3 regions of the Kitasatospora sp. NPDC036755 genome follow, and region 3 is predicted to be linked to each of the others. Evidence: riboswitches for the same ligand, from Rfam matches in the RefSeq annotation. Region 3 holds a riboswitch; each other region holds the start of a gene.

Region 1 (5,540 bases), on a different contig from region 3:
AACTGCGCCTTCTGGCGGATGGAGGGGATGTTCTCCACCGCGGCGAAGGCCGCGTTGCGGTCCTCCGGGTCGGGCAGGTACGTGTCGAGCAGCGTCAGGTAGAACTGGACGTGCACGGCCTCCTCGAACAGCTGGCGCGACAGGTACAGCCGCGCCTCCGGGGAGTTGATGTGCTTGTAGAGGCTCAGCACCACGTTGTTGGAGACGATCGAGTCACCGGTGGCGAAGAACGCGACCAGTCGCCCGATGAGGTGGCGCTCGCCCTCGCTGAGCTTCGCCAGGTCGGCGACGTCGGAGTGCAGGTCCACCTCCTCGACGGTCCAGGTGTTCTTGATGGCGTCCCGGTACCGGTCGTAGAACGACGGGTAGCGCATCGGGCGCAGGGTCAGCTCGAAGCCGGGGTCGAGCAGCATCTTCTGGCGGTCGTCGGACATTACTGGCAGGCCTCGCAGGACTCGGGGTTCTCCAGGGAGCAGGCGATGGCGGCTTCCTGCTCCGGGGTGAGGGAGGGGGTGTTCACGGGCACCGGCGCCGGCGCGGCGGCACGGGCGGTGCCGGACGCGGCCTGGGCGATGCGGGTGGCCGGGCGCGAACGCAGGTAGTAGGTGGTCTTCAGACCGACCTTCCACGCGTAGGCGTACATCGAGCTGAGCTTGCCGATGGTCGGCGCCGCCATGAACAGGTTCAGGGACTGGCTCTGGTCCAGGTACGGCATGCGGGCCGCGGCCAGGTCGATCAGCGCGCGCTGCGGCAGCTCCCACGCGGTGCGGTACAGCGAACGCACCTCGGCGGGCAGCCAGTTGAGCTCCTGGACGGAGCCGTTGGCGTCGCGCAGGGCGTCGCGGGTCTGCTGGTCCCAGACGCCGAGCTCCTTGAGCTCGCGCACCAGGTACGGGTTGACCTGGAGGAACTCGCCGGACAGCGTCTCGCGCTTGAACAGGTTGGACACCTGCGGCTCGATGCACTCGTAGACGCCGGCGATGGAGGCGATGGTCGCGGTCGGCGCGATGGCCAGCAGCAGCGAGTTGCGCAGGCCGGTCTCGGCGATCCGGGCGCGCAGCGCCGTCCAGCGGTCGGCCCACTGCGGGGCGGCCGTCGGGAAGTGGTCGATGTGCAGCTCGCCGCGGGCGGCGCGGGTCTCGCCGTACGCCTCGTGGCGGCCGAGCTGCTCGGCCAGGTCGGCGGAGCGCTCGTAGGCGGTGAGCATGATGCGCTCGGCGATGAGGGTGGAGAGGACCTTCGCCTCGGCGGAGTCGAAGTCGATCCGCAGCTGGAAGAAGACGTCCTGGAGGCCCATCACGCCGAGGCCGACCGGCCGCCAGCGGGAGTTGGAGGTGCCCGCCTCGGTGGTCGGGTAGAAGTTGATGTCCACCACGCGGTCGAGGAAGGTGACGGCGGTGCGCACGGTGGCGTCCAGCCGCTCCCAGTCCATGGCGCCGATCAGGTCGGCGGCCGTGGCGCCCGGGGCGACGTGGGCGCCCAGGTTGACCGAGCCCAGGTTGCAGACGGCGGTCTCGGAGTCGTCCGTGACCTCCAGGATCTCCGTGCACAGGTTGGAGGAGTGCACGGTGCGGCCCGGCAGGGCGGTCTGGTTGGCGGCGCGGTTGGAGGCGTCCTTGAAGGTCATCCAGCCGTTGCCGGTCTGTGCCAGGGTGCGCATCATGCGGGCGTACAGGGTCTGCGCCGGGATGGTGCGGACGGCCTTGCCGGCCAGCTCGGCCTTGCGGTAGGCCTCGTCGAAGTCGGCGCCCCACAGGTCGACCAGCTCGGGCACGTCGGCCGGGGAGAACAGCGACCAGTCCTGGTTGGCGTTGACCCGGCGCATGAACTCGTCCGGGATCCAGTGGGCCAGGTTGAGGTTGTGGGTGCGGCGCGCCTCTTCACCGGTGTTGTCGCGGAGCTCCAGGAACTCCTCGATGTCGGCGTGCCAGGTCTCCAGGTAGACGCAGGCCGCGCCCTTGCGGCGGCCGCCCTGGTTGACGGCGGCGACCGAGGAGTCGAGGGTGCGCAGGAACGGCACGATGCCGTTGGACTTGCCGTTGGTGCCGCGGATCAGGCTGCCGCGCGAGCGGATGCGCGAGTAGGACAGGCCGATGCCGCCGGCGTGCTTGGACAGGCGGGCGATCTGCGCGTAGCGGTTGTAGATCGAGTCCAGGTTGTCCAGCGGCGAGTCGAGCAGGTAGCAGCTCGACATCTGCGGGTGGCGGGTGCCGGAGTTGAAGAGCGTCGGCGAGGAGGTCAGGTACTCCAGGCGGCTCATCAGGCCGTACAGCTCGGCCACCTCGCGCACCGACTGCTCGCTGTCGCCGACCGCCAGGCCGCAGGCGACGCGGAGCAGGAAGTGCTGCGGGGTCTCGATCACCTTGCGGGTGATCGGGTGGCGCAGCAGGTAGCGGGACTGCACGGTGCGCAGGCCGAAGTACTCGAAGCGGTCGTCGCCCGAGGGGTCGATCAGCGCGTCCAGGGCGGCGGCGTGCTTGGCGACGAACGCGGCGGTGGTGTCGCCGATCAGGCCCTCGGCGTGGCCGACGGCGATCGAGGCGGAGAAGGACACCGAGCCCTGGCTGTTCGCCTCGTCGACGATCTCCAGCGCGAGCAGGCGGGCGGCCAGCTTCGAGTACTGGGGGTCCTCGGCGATCATCGACGCGGCGGCGTCCACGGCCAGCCCGCGCAGCTCGGCGAAGTCCGAGCCGGCGTGGCGGCCGCGCAGTGCGGCGGCGGCGACATGGCCGGGGTCGACCTCGGTGAGGTCGGTGCTGCGGTCGGTGAGCAGCCGCAGCAGCGCGCCCCCGGGGTCGGAGACCGTCGGGTCGGTGAAGGCGGTACCGGAGCCCTGGGCGGGCAGGGTGGCTGAGGCAGCGGTGGTCAAGGCGCTCTCTCCTGGCGGCGATCGGCGGCGGTGCTCGGGGGCCACCGGGCCGATCTGGGCAGGGGAGCACGGCGCGAACGCAAAAAGCGTCGCGCGAGGTGACTCCCCGGCCCGCCCGCGAGGCCCGGAGGGGTACTGCTCGTGCCGGCGCGGCCTCTGCGGGAGGGCCGTGGCGCACGCCGTCGGCAGGTACTCGGACTCGCGGGGTGCGGCTGCTGGAGCCGCCCGCTCACCGCTGCGGGGCAGTCCCGGATTCGCACCGGGTTCCCCTGCATCGACAGCAGAAGCGAGCATACATGTAGTGCCGCCAGACTGTGGCGGCACCATATGTTGTGCCTGTCGTGTCGCGGGTGTGCGTGGGCCGGACAGCCGGTCAGTGCTTGAGATAGACCTTGTACGTGCTCGAATCACCGGTCGGCGAGGTGAACTGGGCGACCAGCCGGTAGTGTCCGGCGGCGGCCAGGGCCTCGCTCAGGGCCCGGTCGGTGCCCCTCGGCGCGGTGCTGTCCAGGACGACCATGGTGAACCAGCCGTCCCGGATCGCGGCCACACTGCCGTCGTCCCCGTGGTGCTGCACCCCGCCGCCGTCGCGGTACTCCGTGCCGGCCCGCGTCGAGATCCACTGCGCGGGTTCGGAGACGCTGCCGAGGTAGTACTCGGCCAGGCCGTCGACCTCGGTGAGATAGCGCCCCTGGGGCTCGGTGTGGGCCCTCAGAACGGCCAGCAGGCGGCCGGAGTCGGGCCCGTTCTGGTAGCGCAGGGCGGACTGCTCCATGCCGAGCGCGAGCAGCGCGACCCAGACCAGGATGCCCAGCTGGGGGTGGCGGAAGTGGGCGCCGACCAGCCGGGTCAGGCCGACCCCGGCGAGCGGGGCGGCGAGCAGCATGCCGTAGCCGAGGTGGCGGAACAGCGCGCCGGAGGTGCCGGTCCACAGGTGGGCGGCGGGGATCAGCAGGGCGGTGACGGTCAGGACGGCCCCGAGCAGGGCGCGCTGCCCCCGGGTGGTGGGGACGGCGTCCTTCTCCGGCGCGTCGTGCTCGTTCATCTGCTCGCGGCGCGCGTAGGCGACGGTGCCGGCGACGGCGAGGACGGTGAACAGGCCGGCCCACTGGAGCGTGCCGAGCAGGATCGGGCCGGCCGGGCCGGGCGCGTTGCCGCGCGAGGGCGACCACCCCGCGACCGCGCCGAGGGTGCCGTACGGGAGCAGCAGGACGAGGGTGGCGGCGGCCGACAGCAGCGCGCGCACGGCGGCCGGGCCGGGCCGGTGGTGCGGCCGGGCGGCGGCGAACGCGAGGGCGACCAGCGCGGGGACGGCGAAGGCCGCGGAGTAGGCCACGGCGCAGGCCAGTGCCGCGGGTGGGGCGGCGAGCAGGGCCAGGGCCGGATGGCGGTGGGCGGTGAACACCGTGGTCCAGGCCGCGAGGGCGATCAGCAGGACGGCGAGGGACTCGGGCGCGGCGTAGAAGCCGACGACGACGGTGGACTGGAGGACGGCGTACACGGCGATCGCGCAGATGGCGACCCGCTCGTTGAACAGACGCCTGGTCAGCGCGTACAGCAGCATCGTGGTGATCAGTGCGAAGCCGAGACTGAGCAGCCGGGTGCCCCAGATGCCGTTGGCGTCGGCGGCGGCGCCGGCCAGCGGCGGGTAGAGCCAGGGCGATCCGTGCACCCGGTCGACCAGGTCGGTGGTGACCGGGGTGCCGTGCAGCAGGTGGGCCAGCTGCTGGCGGCCGGCGACCATGGCGGCGGCCTCGTCGGGGTGCGCGGCGGCCAGCAGCCGCAGCGAGAGCGCGGCCTGGACGGTCAGGACGGCGCCCAGCAGGCCGCGGGCGATCCAGCGGCGCCGGGGGCTGCTGCCCGGGTCCCAGCCGATCGCGGGGACCGGCGGGATGGTGTACGGGGCCAGCTCGATGCCGTCGGGGTTGTCCACCGCCACGGCCGCGCGGTGCTCGGCGGGGTCCGGTTCCGGACCGGCCGTCGGGCCGTGGGCGGAGCGGCTGGTCGGGACGGGGGGGAACTCGGACTCAGTGCTCATCGGGGGTTCCGGATGTCGAAGCCGTAACGGGGGTCGGACACGCGCTGTTTGAACGCGGCGAGGGTGTCCGGGACGGCCTCGACCCGCCAGTCCGCCCGTTTGACGATGTTGAACCAGACGAAGCCGATGATGTCGTCGTGCGCCTCCAGCCCGGAGAACAGCTGGTCGATGTCGGCCTGCTGGCGCTTGCCCTGCTCGGACGCGGTCTCGCTGATGAAGAAGGGCTTGGCGCAGAAGGTGCGGATCTCGGCCATGGTGGGCCCGTAGAGGGTCTCGAAGGTCTTCGGCCCGGTGCGGGTGAAGTAGCCGGTCATGCCGGCCCAGTCGACGTAGGTGTCGCCGGGGTAGTACGGCTGCAGGCGGGTGTTGGGCGCGGGGTCGATGATGTTGGGGCTCCAGACCCAGATCACGTTGGTGGCGCCGGCCTGGTCGAAGATGTCGTGGACGTGGCGCCAGGCGGCCACGAAGTCCTCGGGGGTGGCGGCCTGGCGGCCCCACGGGTACCAGTCGCCGTTCATCTCGTGGGCGATGCTGATGGCGATCGGCAGGTTGAGCTTGGCCACGGACTTGGCGACGCCGCGCACGTAGTCGTCGGTGTCGCCGGCCGCGATGGAGGCGAGCGAGCGGTCGTGC
Region 2 (5,540 bases), on a different contig from region 3:
GCACGATCCCCACGTCAACGCCATGGGCTCCAAGGGCATCGGGGAGATCGGCATCGTCGGGACGGCCGCCGCGGTGTCGAACGCCGTGTGGCACGCGTGCGGGGTGCGGGTGCGTGACCTGCCGATCACGCTGGACAAGGTCCTGGACGCCTTGGAGGAGCGGGCCGGGCGGTGACACCGCAGCGGGCCGCGGAGCTCTCCGGGGCCCGCGGCGGGCCCGGCCGGCGGCCGACGGACGCCCGTGACCGGCGGTGGGCGGGCGTCGGTGAGTCAGTCGAGGGTCCGGGCGTCCACCGGGCGACGGGCGGCGCCGTGGTCCGCGGCCAGGCCCGCGAGCAGGCGCAGTCCGTCCTCGGTGGGGCTGCCGGGGGCCGCCGACAGCACGAGCAGTTCGATGCCCGGCTCGCCAGGCAGCGCGAAGTTCTCCTGGTGCAGTTCCAGCAGTCCGACCATGGGGTGCCGGTACGCCTTGCGTCCGTGGGTGCGGGCGCGCACCTCCGCGCGGGCCCAGAGGCGGCGGAAGCGCTCGCTGCCCATCGCCAACTCGCCGACGAGCGAGGCCAGGTGAGGGTCGTCGGGGTACTTTCCGGCGGCCAGGCGCAGGTGCCCGACCACGTCCAGGGTGCAGTTCTCCCAGTCCGCGTACAGGCCGTGCTCGGCCTCCTCCAGGATGATGTGCCGGGCGATGTTCAGGCCCGGCATCGGGCGGCCGAAGAGGAGTCCGGCGAGGCCGTTCCCGGCGAGGACGTCCAGGCGGTGGTTCATGATCAGCGCGGGAGCGCCGGCGACCAGGTCGAGGACGCGCAGCAGCTCCGGCCGGACCCGGGTGCCCGGCGTCGTCGCGCGGCGGCGGCGCTGCCGCGCGAGGCGGTGGAGGTGCCCGCGTTCGGTCGCGTCGAGGTCGAGGACGCGGGCGAGCGCGTCGAGGACCTGCTCGGACGGCTGGGTCGCGCGCCGCTCAAGCACCGCAAGAAGGGCGACTACCGGGGCGTCCCGCTGACGGTCCGGACGCGGCTCAGCCTGCTCTCGTACGCGGATATCTACGGCACCATCGACGGCTACTTGCTCCGCCACCCGCTGGACATCGCGAAGCCGTACCCGTCCTACTACCTGCAGAACCAGTGGGACCGGATCAAGCGGGCCGGCGAGACCGACATCCCCGAGGGGATGACGCTCTACGGCCTGAGGCACTTCTTCGCCTCGAACTGCCTCAGCCACAACATCCCGATCACCGACGTCGCCGAGTGGATGAGGCGCAAGAGCATCGATGTGACGTTCAAGATCTACCGCCACTTGATGCCCGGCTCCATCGGCCACGCCGCCCAGGTCCTCGACCTCGGCCTTGCGGCCTGAAACGCGTCGGGCGCCCTGCTCTGGTGTGGAGCAGGGCGCCCGAGGCGTCTCGGTCTGGCTTACCTGACGGACATCCGTTGCTGCTTCACCCAGGTCTGGACCTCTGTGACCTTGAACTGCAGCTTCGCGTTCCGTCCTTGTCCGAACCGGTACGGGACGAGGCCTACTTGAGGGGCTTCGCGATAGACCCACTGAACAGACATGTTCAGGAATTCCGCCGTCTCCTTGACGGTCATGAAACTGCGACGACACGGGCTCCTCCAGAGGAGTGGACGGTCGCACGGCTGCGTGCGGAGCCCAAGATTCCAGCGCGTCCGGTGGTTTGGCCGTACCGGTGCCTCGTGATACATCCGCAGGGCATCCTGGGACGTCGCTTCTTGTGTGGTCGGCAGGACTCCAGTCGCCGAACGGGCTCGTGTTGCCGCATCGGCCACTCCGATGATGAGCGCGTGGTCGTTCTACCGCCGACGGGCGGCCTGGCTGACGGCGGGCAGGTTGAATTTTCGCGCGGTGCGGGTGAAACCTCACCCGGCCTCGTGCACGCAGACCTGCCCCCCTTGGGCCTCTTGCAGACGGCTTGCAAAGGTAGTCGAGCCGGGCCCGGCGGGGTGGGATCCCGATGGCGCAACGCGCGCACAGACCTCTGGACTTACTAGGACGTCCAACTATATGGTCGATGGCAGGTCCGCGGTGTCAGGGAAGCCGGTGTGAGTCCGGCACGGTCCCGCCACTGTGACCGGGGAGTTCGTCCTCGCAGATGACGGCCACTGGCAGCCAGCCGGGAAGGCCTGAGGGCGTGCGGTGATCCGGGAGTCAGGATACCGGCCGCGGGTGATCCGTGTTTTCCACGAGGATGGAGACGACACGCATGACTCCGGGCTGCTCCCGTTCCGCTGCTCCTGGTTGTCCTGTGCCGACGACTGCCGGGGCCCATCTGCTCTGACGGTTCGTCATGCCACTGCCACCGTGACGCCGCGGGGCCGCACCACCGTGCGCCCGCCCGTCGGCGGCGGCCTCCATTCCTCCTCTCCCCGACCCAGTTGAGAGTAGGAACCCGATGGTCCGAGAACTCACCCACTTCGTCGCCGGCAAGCCCGTCGCCGGCACCTCCGGTCGCTTCGGCGACGTGTACGACCCCAACACCGGGCGCGTCCAGGCCCGGGTGCCGCTGGCAAGCCGCGCCGAGGTCGAGGCGGTGATCGCCGACGCAGCGCAGGCGCAGCCCGCGTGGGCGGCCTGGAACCCGCAGCGGCGGGCGCGGGTGCTGCTGCGCTTCCTCCAACTCGTCGAGCAGGAGAAGGACGAGTTGGCCCGGCTGCTCTCCGCCGAGCACGGCAAGACCGTGGCCGATGCCCACGGGGACATCCAGCGCGGCCTGGAGGTGGTGGAGTTCGCCGCGGGGATCCCGCACCTGCTGAAGGGCGAGTTCAGCGACAACGCCGGCACCGGTATCGACGTCTACTCGATGCGTCAGCCGCTCGGCGTCGTCGCCGGCATCACGCCGTTCAACTTCCCCGCGATGATCCCGCTGTGGAAGGCCGCGCCCGCGCTGGCCTGCGGCAACGCCTTCGTCCTCAAGCCCTCTGAGCGGTGCCCGTCGGTGCCGCTGCGGCTGGCCGAGCTGTTCCTGGAGGCGGGGCTGCCGCCGGGCGTCCTGAACGTCGTGAACGGCGGCAAGGAGGCCGTGGACACCCTGCTGGAGGACCCGCGGGTGCAGGCCCTCGGCTTCGTCGGCTCCACGCCGATCGCCCAGTACGTGTACGCGACGGCCGCCGCGCACGGGAAGCGGGCGCAGTGCTTCGGCGGCGCGAAGAACCACATGATCGTGATGCCGGACGCCGACCTCGACCAAGCCGCGGACGCGCTGGTCGGCGCCGGCTACGGCTCGGCCGGGGAGCGCTGCATGGCGATCTCGGTCGCCGTCCCGGTGGGGGATGAGACCGCGGACGCCCTGGTGGCGAAGCTGGTCGAGCGGATCGCCGCGCTGAAGGTCGGCCGCTCGGACGACCCGGCGGCGGACTTCGGCCCGCTGGTCGGCGCCGACGCGCTGGAGCGGGTGCGCGGCTACCTGGACCTCGGGGTCGAAGAGGGCGCCGAACTCGTCGTGGACGGGCGTGACTTCCGGCTGGAGGGGCACGAGGACGGCTACTTCCTCGGCGCCTCCCTGTTCGACCGGGTGACGCCGGACATGCGGATCTACCGGGAGGAGATCTTCGGCCCCGTCCTCACGGTCGTGCGCGCCGCCGACTACGAGGAGGCGCTGCGGCTGCCCAGTGAGCACGAGTTCGGCAACGGTGTGGCCATCTACACCCGCGACGGCGACACCGCCCGGGACTTCGCCCGCCGGGTGAACACCGGCATGGTCGGCGTCAACGTGCCCATCCCGGTGCCGATCGCCTACCACACCTTCGGCGGATGGAAGCGCTCCGCGTTCGGCGACCTCAACCAGCACGGGCCGGACGCCATCCGCTTCTACACCCGCACCCGGACCGTCACCTCGCGCTGGCCCTCCGGGGTCAAGGAGGGCGCGAGCTTCACCATGCCGACGATGGGATGAGCGCGATGCACGACCTCACCGAGGACCAGCGCGCCATCGCCGAGACGACCCGGGCCTTCGCCGAGGAGTACCTCGCGCCGCACGCCGTGGAGTGGGACCAGTCCAAGCACTTCCCGGTGGACGTGCTGCGCAAGGCCGCCGACCTCGGCCTGGCCGGCGTGTACGTCCAGGAGGGCATGGGCGGCTCCGAACTCTCCCGCCTGGATGGCGTGGTGGCCTTCGAGGCACTCGCCGGTGGCTGCCCGTCCATCGCCGCCTACCTGTCCATCCACAACATGGTCGCCTGGATGATCGACCGGTACGGCACGCAGGCGCAGCGCGCTCGCTGGTTGCCCGCGCTCTGCACGGCCGAGCACCTGGGCAGCTACTGCCTCACCGAGCCCGGTGCCGGCTCCGACGCCGCCGCGATCGCCACCCGGGCCGTGCGCGACGGCGACCACTGGGTGCTGGACGGCGTCAAGCAGTTCATCTCCGGCGCGGGCGCCTCGCAGGTCTATGTGGTGCTGGCCCGGACCGGTGCCCCCGGGCCGAAGGGGATCTCCGCGTTCGTCGTGGAGCGTGACGACCCGGGGGTCTCCTTCGGGCCGAACGAGAAGAAGATGGGCTGGAACGCCCAGCCGACCCGCCAGGTGGTGCTGGACGGCGTCCGGCTGCCCGCCGACCGCCTGCTCGGGGCCGAGGGCGAGGGCTTCCGGATCGCCATGAACGGGCTGAACGGCGGCCGGCTCGGCATCGCTGCCTGCTCCCTCGGCGGCGCGCAGGACGCGCTGGAGCGCGCCATCGCCCACCTCGCCGACCGTGAGGCGTTCGGCGCCCGGCTGCTGCACGCCCAGGCGCTGCAGTTCCGGCTCGCCGACATGGCCACCGAGCTGGAGGCCGCCCGCGCCCTGGTGTGGCGGGCCGCGGCCGCCCTGGACCGCGGCGACCGGCGGGCCCCGGAGCTGTGCGCGATGGCCAAGCGGTACGCCACCGACACCGGCTTCGAGGTCGCCAACGCCGCGCTTCAACTGCACGGCGGCTACGGCTACCTCGCCGACTATGGCATCGAGAAGATCGTCCGCGACCTGCGGGTGCACCAGATCCTGGAAGGGACCAACGAGATCATGCGCGTCATCGTCGCCCGCGGCCTGACCGGAGCCGCCTGATGGGTACGGATGAGGTCCTCCTCCAGCGCGAGGGCAGGGCGGGCCTGATCGTCCTCAACCGCCCCGCGGCCCTGAACGCCCTCACCCACGGCATGGTGCGGACGATCGCGGAGTCCCTGGACGCCTGGGAGCAGGACGAGCGGGTGGACACCGTCGTCGTCACGGGTGCCGGGGACCGCGCCTTCTGCGCGGGCGGCGACATCGTCGCCATCCACCGCGCCGCCACCGGCGGCGACCCGGGCGCCGTCGAGGAGTTCTGGCGCGACGAGTACCGCCTCAACGCCCGGATCGCACGCTACCCCAAGCCCTACGTCGCCGTGATGAGCGGCATCGTGATGGGAGGCGGGGTCGGCGTCTCCGCCCACGGAAACGTCCGGATCGTCACCGAGACCACCCGCATCGCCATGCCGGAGGCCGGCATCGGTTTCGTCCCGGACGTGGGCGGCACCTACCTGCTCGCCCTCGCACCGGGCGAGCTGGGCACC
Region 3 (5,540 bases):
GCCGCCCAGGTGGACGACTTCACCTGGGCGTGCGACGGCGGGGCCTCGGCGGTGGTCACGACGGGGATCGGCGTGCCGATCTGGGCCGCCGGGCCCGAAACCGCCCCGGCTCACGCGTACGTGCCGGGTACGATCAACATCCTCGTCGTCGTCCCGGCGGCGGTGTCCGACGCGGGCCTGGTGAACCTGCTCGCCACGGCCACGGAGGCGAAGGTCCAGGCCCTGCTGGACGCCGGCTACGACTGCTCCGGGACGCCCTCCGACGCGGTGTGCGTCGCGGTACGGCGCACCGGCGCGGGGGAGAAGCCGGAGCCGTTTGGTGGCCCGCGCTCGCTGCGGGGCGCACGGGTGGCGCGCGCGGTCCACGCGGCGGTGCGCGCGGGGGCCGAGAGGGACCGCGCGCGCCGGGCGCGGGGGCCCGCACCCGAGCACGCACGGCCGACGCAGGACTGCCGCCGCAGCGTCGTCCTGCCGGTGGATCAGCTGCCGTAGCGCAGCGAGACGGTGTCGCCGAGGTGGACGGTGGTGGCCCGGGTGGCGGCGGCCTCGATGGCGCCGTCGAGGCCGACCTTCCAGGTGGAGGAGCCGCTGTTCGCGGTGCCGTTGAGCGCGGTGACGGTGCCGCCTCCGGTGGCCGGGGTGACGGAGGTGACGCAGCCGCTCGGAGTGGCGGTGGCTGCCGCGTCGAGGACGTCGCCGAGGGTCGTGGTGGTGCCGGTGGGGGCGAGGGTGACGGCGCAGACCTTGAGGCTGCCGGTGCCGTCGTCGACGACCAGGGCGAGCTTCGCGGCGGTACCCGTGGTGAAGTCGGTGGTGGCGGACCAGGCGGGTTCGCCCGCGCTGGTCGGCGCCGGCGGGGTGGCGGTGAACCCGGCGCCGGCGACGGCGCGCAGGCCGTCGACGGAGGCGTACGGCGACGGGGAGGTGTCGGTGGGCAGGTACTTGAAGCCGCCGCCGGGCTTGAACTGCTGGGCGATGAGGAAGTCGAGCGGGGTCTTGCCGGTGCCGCTGGTGAAGTCGGTGCCCTGGGGGTTGATGCCGCAGGCGTTGAGGCCGGACACGGCCCAGCCGTTGGAGTCGGTGTTGACGCCGAACATGGCGTTGAAGGCGCCGGAGGAGGCGAGCTTGCCCTTGAGGAAGTTCTTCGCGGCCACGATCGCGGCGTCGGTGTTCGGGACGCCGCCGACACACAGCGAGGCGATGGCGGCGCCGGTCATGTCGATGTCGCTGCCCTGGGCGAGCGCGGTCGGGTCGCCGGCGGCCTTGCTGTAGTTCCAGCCGCCGTCGTTGTGCTGGTTGGCGCGCACGGTCGCGACCGAGGCGTTCAGCAGGGACTGCGGGACGCGTTGTCCGCCGCTCTGGGTCTTGGCACCGCCGAGGGCGAGCAGACCGAAGACTGTCCCGTTGAAGTTCGCGGACGGGCCGTAGTAGCCGGGTTCGGCGGTCTGCCAGTAGGCGGCGAGGTCGGCCACGAGGTTGCGGCCCGGGCCGATCCGTGCAGGGTCGATGCCGGCCGCGTAGGAGTTGAGGATGCCGCGTTCGTAGTCCGTCACCACGGGCGAGGCGCTGGGCCAAGTGGGGGCGGCGAGCTGGTTGCGGTAGACGAGGCGGGCGTTCTTGCTGGTGTCACCGCCGGGGGTCACGTCCGCGGAGGCGGTCCCGGCGGCGGCGAGCGCGCTGAAGGCCCACTCGTTGGAGAGCCCGCCGCCGGTGACGTAGCTGCCGTCGGCGGCCTGGAGGGACTTGAGGTACGTCACGCCGGTGCTCTTGGAGGTGGCTATCTGACTCGGCGAGGCGGTGGCGTGCGCAGGGACGGCCGACAGGAGGAGGGCGCCGGCGGCCATGGAGACGGTCGCCGCGGAGGCGAGACGTGAGGAGATGAGGCGCGAGTGCGCGGGAACGGACACGGAACGGGCTCCTTGGGGTGACGGGCGCGCCGGTCCTGCCCCGGGCGCCGGCACTCGTTCGGGGAGCGCGCGGTGGGGGCGGCGGCCGCCCGGATCGCGTGGGCTGGCTGGTGCTGGTGCTGCACGACCGCGCGGGCATTCGGGCTCGGGACCGGTGCAACCACCGCCCCACACCGCTGCGCGTCAGCTCCGGATTCGCACCGGATTCCCCCGCTCGGCCACCGCGGACGTTACCGCACCCGTGAACGGATCTACGGGGTGGCGAAAGTGACATGACGACTCGTTGACGACGACTTCGAGCGCGTGGTGTGATGAACCGCTTTTTCATCCTCGGCAGTCAGGGGAAGCCGGTCCGATTCCGGCGCTGACCCGCAACCGTAGACCCGCCCGCAAGGGCCGGTGAGCCGGAATGCCTGCGCCGGGGCCTTGTTCAGGAGTACATGCGTCGTCGTGGACTACGACGCGGTCACGACGGTCCCCGTACCGGGGAGAGCCGTCGGCTGCGCCGTGGGACCCCGACAACCGATCGGGGAGTCGCCGGTGAGGGTCAGCAGCAGTCCTACGCGTCACAGAAGCAGAGAGCTGGGCTCGCTTCTGGTCACCACGGCCGTCGCAGTGGCCGCCTGCGGAACGGTCCTGCTCGGCCACCCCGGCAGCGCGGCAGCCGACCCGATCGAGCAGTGCACGGCGACGACGGGCGCGATCGTCGCCGTCGACTTCGGCCACTGGGGCGGCGGGGTCGTCCGCGGCTGCGACGCCCACCCGACGACCGGGATGAACCTGCTGCACAACGCCGGTTTCACCACGACCGGGACCGAGCACGACGGGCCCGCCTTCATCTGCCGGCTCGGCACCGGGACCTTCAACGGCGGCGTCCAGTACCCCACTCCGGCCGAGGAACCGTGCGTCAACACCCCGCAGGCCACCGCGTACTGGTCGTACTGGATCGCCGCACCCGGCCAACAGACCTGGTCCTACAGTCAGTTCGGCGCCGGCACGCAGCAGCCCAAGCCCGGCGAGGTCGAGGCCTGGGTGTACGGCGGCACCGACATCGGCGGCACCAGCGGGGCACCGAGCTTCACCCCGGACTCGGTCCGCGCCAAGAACGGTGGCTCCTCGGCGTCCCCTTCGCCTTCCTCCTCCCCCTCGGCTACCCCGACCCCGACCGCGAGCCCCACCGGGCCCTCCGCAACCGGCAACCCGGCCGCGGCCGCGGCCTGGCTGGCCGGTCAGCTGGTCGGCGGCGACCACATGGAGAACTGGGCCGCCCCGGGGCCGGACTACCCCCGGACCGCCCTCACCGCCGTCGCGCTCGCCGCCGCCGGGACGCAGGACCCGGCGCTGCGCAAGGTCGTCGGCTTCCTCGTCGACCACACCGACGCGTTCCTGTACCCCGACGGCCCCACCGGCGCGCCCGACACGAGGGCCGCCACCCTCCTGGCTCTCGTCGCGGAGAGCACCGGCCGCGACCCGCGCACCTTCGGCGGGCGGGACCTGCTCGCCGCGCTCACCGACCACGTCTGCACGGCAGCCGGGGAGAACGGCAAGTGCACCGCCGCCGGGGACTTCCTCGGTGCGGCCTCGCCCTGGGTCCAGTCCCTGGGCATCATCGCCCTCCAGCGCGCCGGCGTCACGCCGCCCGCCCCGGCACTCGCCCGCTTCACGGCCTTCCAGTGCGCCGACGGCGGCATGGCCGGCTCGATGATCGTCGCCGGTGACCACTGCGAATCCGACCCGCTCACCACCGCGGCCGCCGCCCTCGCCCTGCGCACGGCCCCCGGCTACGAGGCAACCGCCAAGAAGGCCACCGACCAGCTCGCGGCGAGCCAGCAGCCCGACGGCTCCCTCCTCCCGTACGCCGGCGCACCCGGCGACACCACCAGCACCGCGAGCGCCGCCCAGGCCTTCCAGGCCACCGGCCAGGGCGCCCGCTGGGCCGCCGCCACCGCCTGGCTCGCCGCCCGCCAGAACAAGGACGGCGGCTTCGGCCCCGACGCGTTCACGCCGGACCCGGACGCCGCCGCCACCGAACAGGCCATCCTGGCCCTGACCGGAACCGACCTCACCTGCGTCCGGCACAACCCCGACGGCGCCACCCCGACGCCCACCCCGCCCGTCGGCAGGAAGCCCGACGCCGCCAAGGGCAGCGCCTACCTCACCGACCCGGCACGGCTGATCGCCGGCCACTACTACGAGGGCTTCCCGGCGTTCGCCGACTTCGGCCTCACCATCGACGGCGCCTACGCCCTCGCCGCCACCGGCACCGACGACGCCGCGCTGCGCCGGATCGTCGACTTCCTGGACCAGCAGGGCAAGGACGCGAGCGACCGTACCGTCAACGACTGGACCGCCATCGGAACCGAGTACGCCGGCGGTGGCTCGATCGGCAAGGAAGCGCTGCTCGCCGAGGTCGTCGGCCGGGACCCGCGGAACTTCGGCGGCCACGACCTGATCGCCGCCCTCGCGGCGATGGTGTGCACCAAGGCCGACGCGAACACCGGCTGCGACGCCCCGGGCAACTACGCCTACGCCACCTCGGTCTTCTCCCAGGCGCTCGCCGTCATGGCCCAGCTCCGGGCCGGTGAGTCGGCCGGCGCGGCCCCCGCCATCGCCTACCTGAAGGGCCTCCAGCACGCGGACGGCTCCTGGCCGAGCCTGATCCCCGCCACCGGCGACTCCGACGTGGACAGCACCGCGATGGCGGTCATGGCCCTGGCCCTGGTCCCGGGCGAGGACGCCGCGCTGGCGGTCGACAAGGGGCTCGGCTGGCTCGCCGCGCGGCAGCTGCCGGACGGGGGCTTCCCCGGCGCGGCCGGTGACTCGACCAACTCGGCCGCCCTGGCCGTACAGGGCATGACGCTGCGCAAGAACACCTACGACGGTCAGATCGCCAAGGCACTCGACTTCCTCGCCGGGCAGCAGAACGGCGACGGCGGGTTCAACGTCGCCTCCGGCGGACAGCAGGGTTCGGACGTCCGGGCCTCCACGCAGGTGCTGGGCGGTGCTACCGGGATCTCCTTCGGGACGCTGACCCGCTCCCTCGGAGGTACGCCGACGCCGACCCCCACGGGGACTCCGACGCAGATGCCCACGGGGACGCCGACCGGCACGCCTACGGGCACCGCGAGCGCAACCGGCACGCCGACCCCGACGGGCACCGGCACGCCGTCGGCGACGACGTCCCCCACCTCCGTCGCGTCCGATCCCGGTGACGGCTCGACCACCCGTCCGTCCGACGCCCCGCTCGTCGGTGAACCGGTCGGCGGTGGCGTGCCTGCCGGGACCGGGCAGTCCGGTACCGGCGGCCTCGCGGCGACGGGGAGCGAAGCACTGGCACTGACCGGGGCGGCCGGTCTGCTGACCGTGCTCGGCGCTGTGGCCGTCCTGGCCGCCCGCCGTCGTACCGCCTCCGGTTCGGGGCGTCACCGGTGATCCGGCGCTTCGGCCGGCTGATCGGTGCCGCCGCCACGACCCTGGCCGTGGCGTTCGGCGGTGTCGCCGTGGGCACCGCCCCCGCCGCCGCCGCGCCGCTGCCGATGGACCAGTGCACCACCACCTCCGGCGTGGTCCTCGCCGTGGACTTCGGCAAGTGGGGCGGTCCGCTGCTGCGGTCCTGCGGGACCACCCCGACCA

The links. A riboswitch is a leader RNA that binds a small molecule or an ion and turns the genes downstream of it on or off. The one in region 3 is predicted to bind cobalamin.
Region 1: another riboswitch for cobalamin. It lies ahead of AB0E96_RS04920 (ribonucleoside-diphosphate reductase subunit alpha); the one in region 3 lies ahead of AB0E96_RS06680 (prenyltransferase/squalene oxidase repeat-containing protein).
Region 2: another riboswitch for cobalamin. It lies ahead of AB0E96_RS27460 (CoA-acylating methylmalonate-semialdehyde dehydrogenase); the one in region 3 lies ahead of AB0E96_RS06680 (prenyltransferase/squalene oxidase repeat-containing protein).

The regions. Positions count from the first base shown of each region.
Region 1 covers NZ_JBEZUT010000019.1:11,636-17,175, forward strand. Annotated here, with positions in the region: gene AB0E96_RS04915 (ribonucleotide-diphosphate reductase subunit beta) at 1-434, opposite strand, end outside; gene AB0E96_RS04920 (ribonucleoside-diphosphate reductase subunit alpha) at 434-2,845, opposite strand; cobalamin riboswitch at 3,036-3,180, opposite strand; gene AB0E96_RS04925 (glycosyltransferase family 39 protein) at 3,243-4,907, opposite strand; gene AB0E96_RS04930 (glycosyl hydrolase) at 4,904-5,540, opposite strand, start outside.
Region 2 covers NZ_JBEZUT010000215.1:6,846-12,385, forward strand. Annotated here, with positions in the region: gene AB0E96_RS27440 (xanthine dehydrogenase family protein molybdopterin-binding subunit) at 1-175, shown strand, start outside; partial or broken gene AB0E96_RS27445 (XRE family transcriptional regulator) at 271-963, opposite strand; gene AB0E96_RS27450 (hypothetical protein) at 877-1,353, shown strand; gene AB0E96_RS27455 (helix-turn-helix domain-containing protein) at 1,413-1,703, opposite strand; cobalamin riboswitch at 2,007-2,198, shown strand; gene AB0E96_RS27460 (CoA-acylating methylmalonate-semialdehyde dehydrogenase) at 2,411-3,910, shown strand; gene AB0E96_RS27465 (acyl-CoA dehydrogenase family protein) at 3,907-5,055, shown strand; gene AB0E96_RS27470 (enoyl-CoA hydratase/isomerase family protein) at 5,055-5,540, shown strand, end outside.
Region 3 covers NZ_JBEZUT010000027.1:35,287-40,826, reverse strand. Annotated here, with positions in the region: gene AB0E96_RS06690 (adenosylcobinamide amidohydrolase) at 1-492, shown strand, start outside; gene AB0E96_RS06685 (hypothetical protein) at 480-1,844, opposite strand; cobalamin riboswitch at 2,041-2,118, opposite strand; cobalamin riboswitch at 2,202-2,343, shown strand; gene AB0E96_RS06680 (prenyltransferase/squalene oxidase repeat-containing protein) at 2,523-5,339, shown strand; gene AB0E96_RS06675 (hypothetical protein) at 5,360-5,540, shown strand, end outside.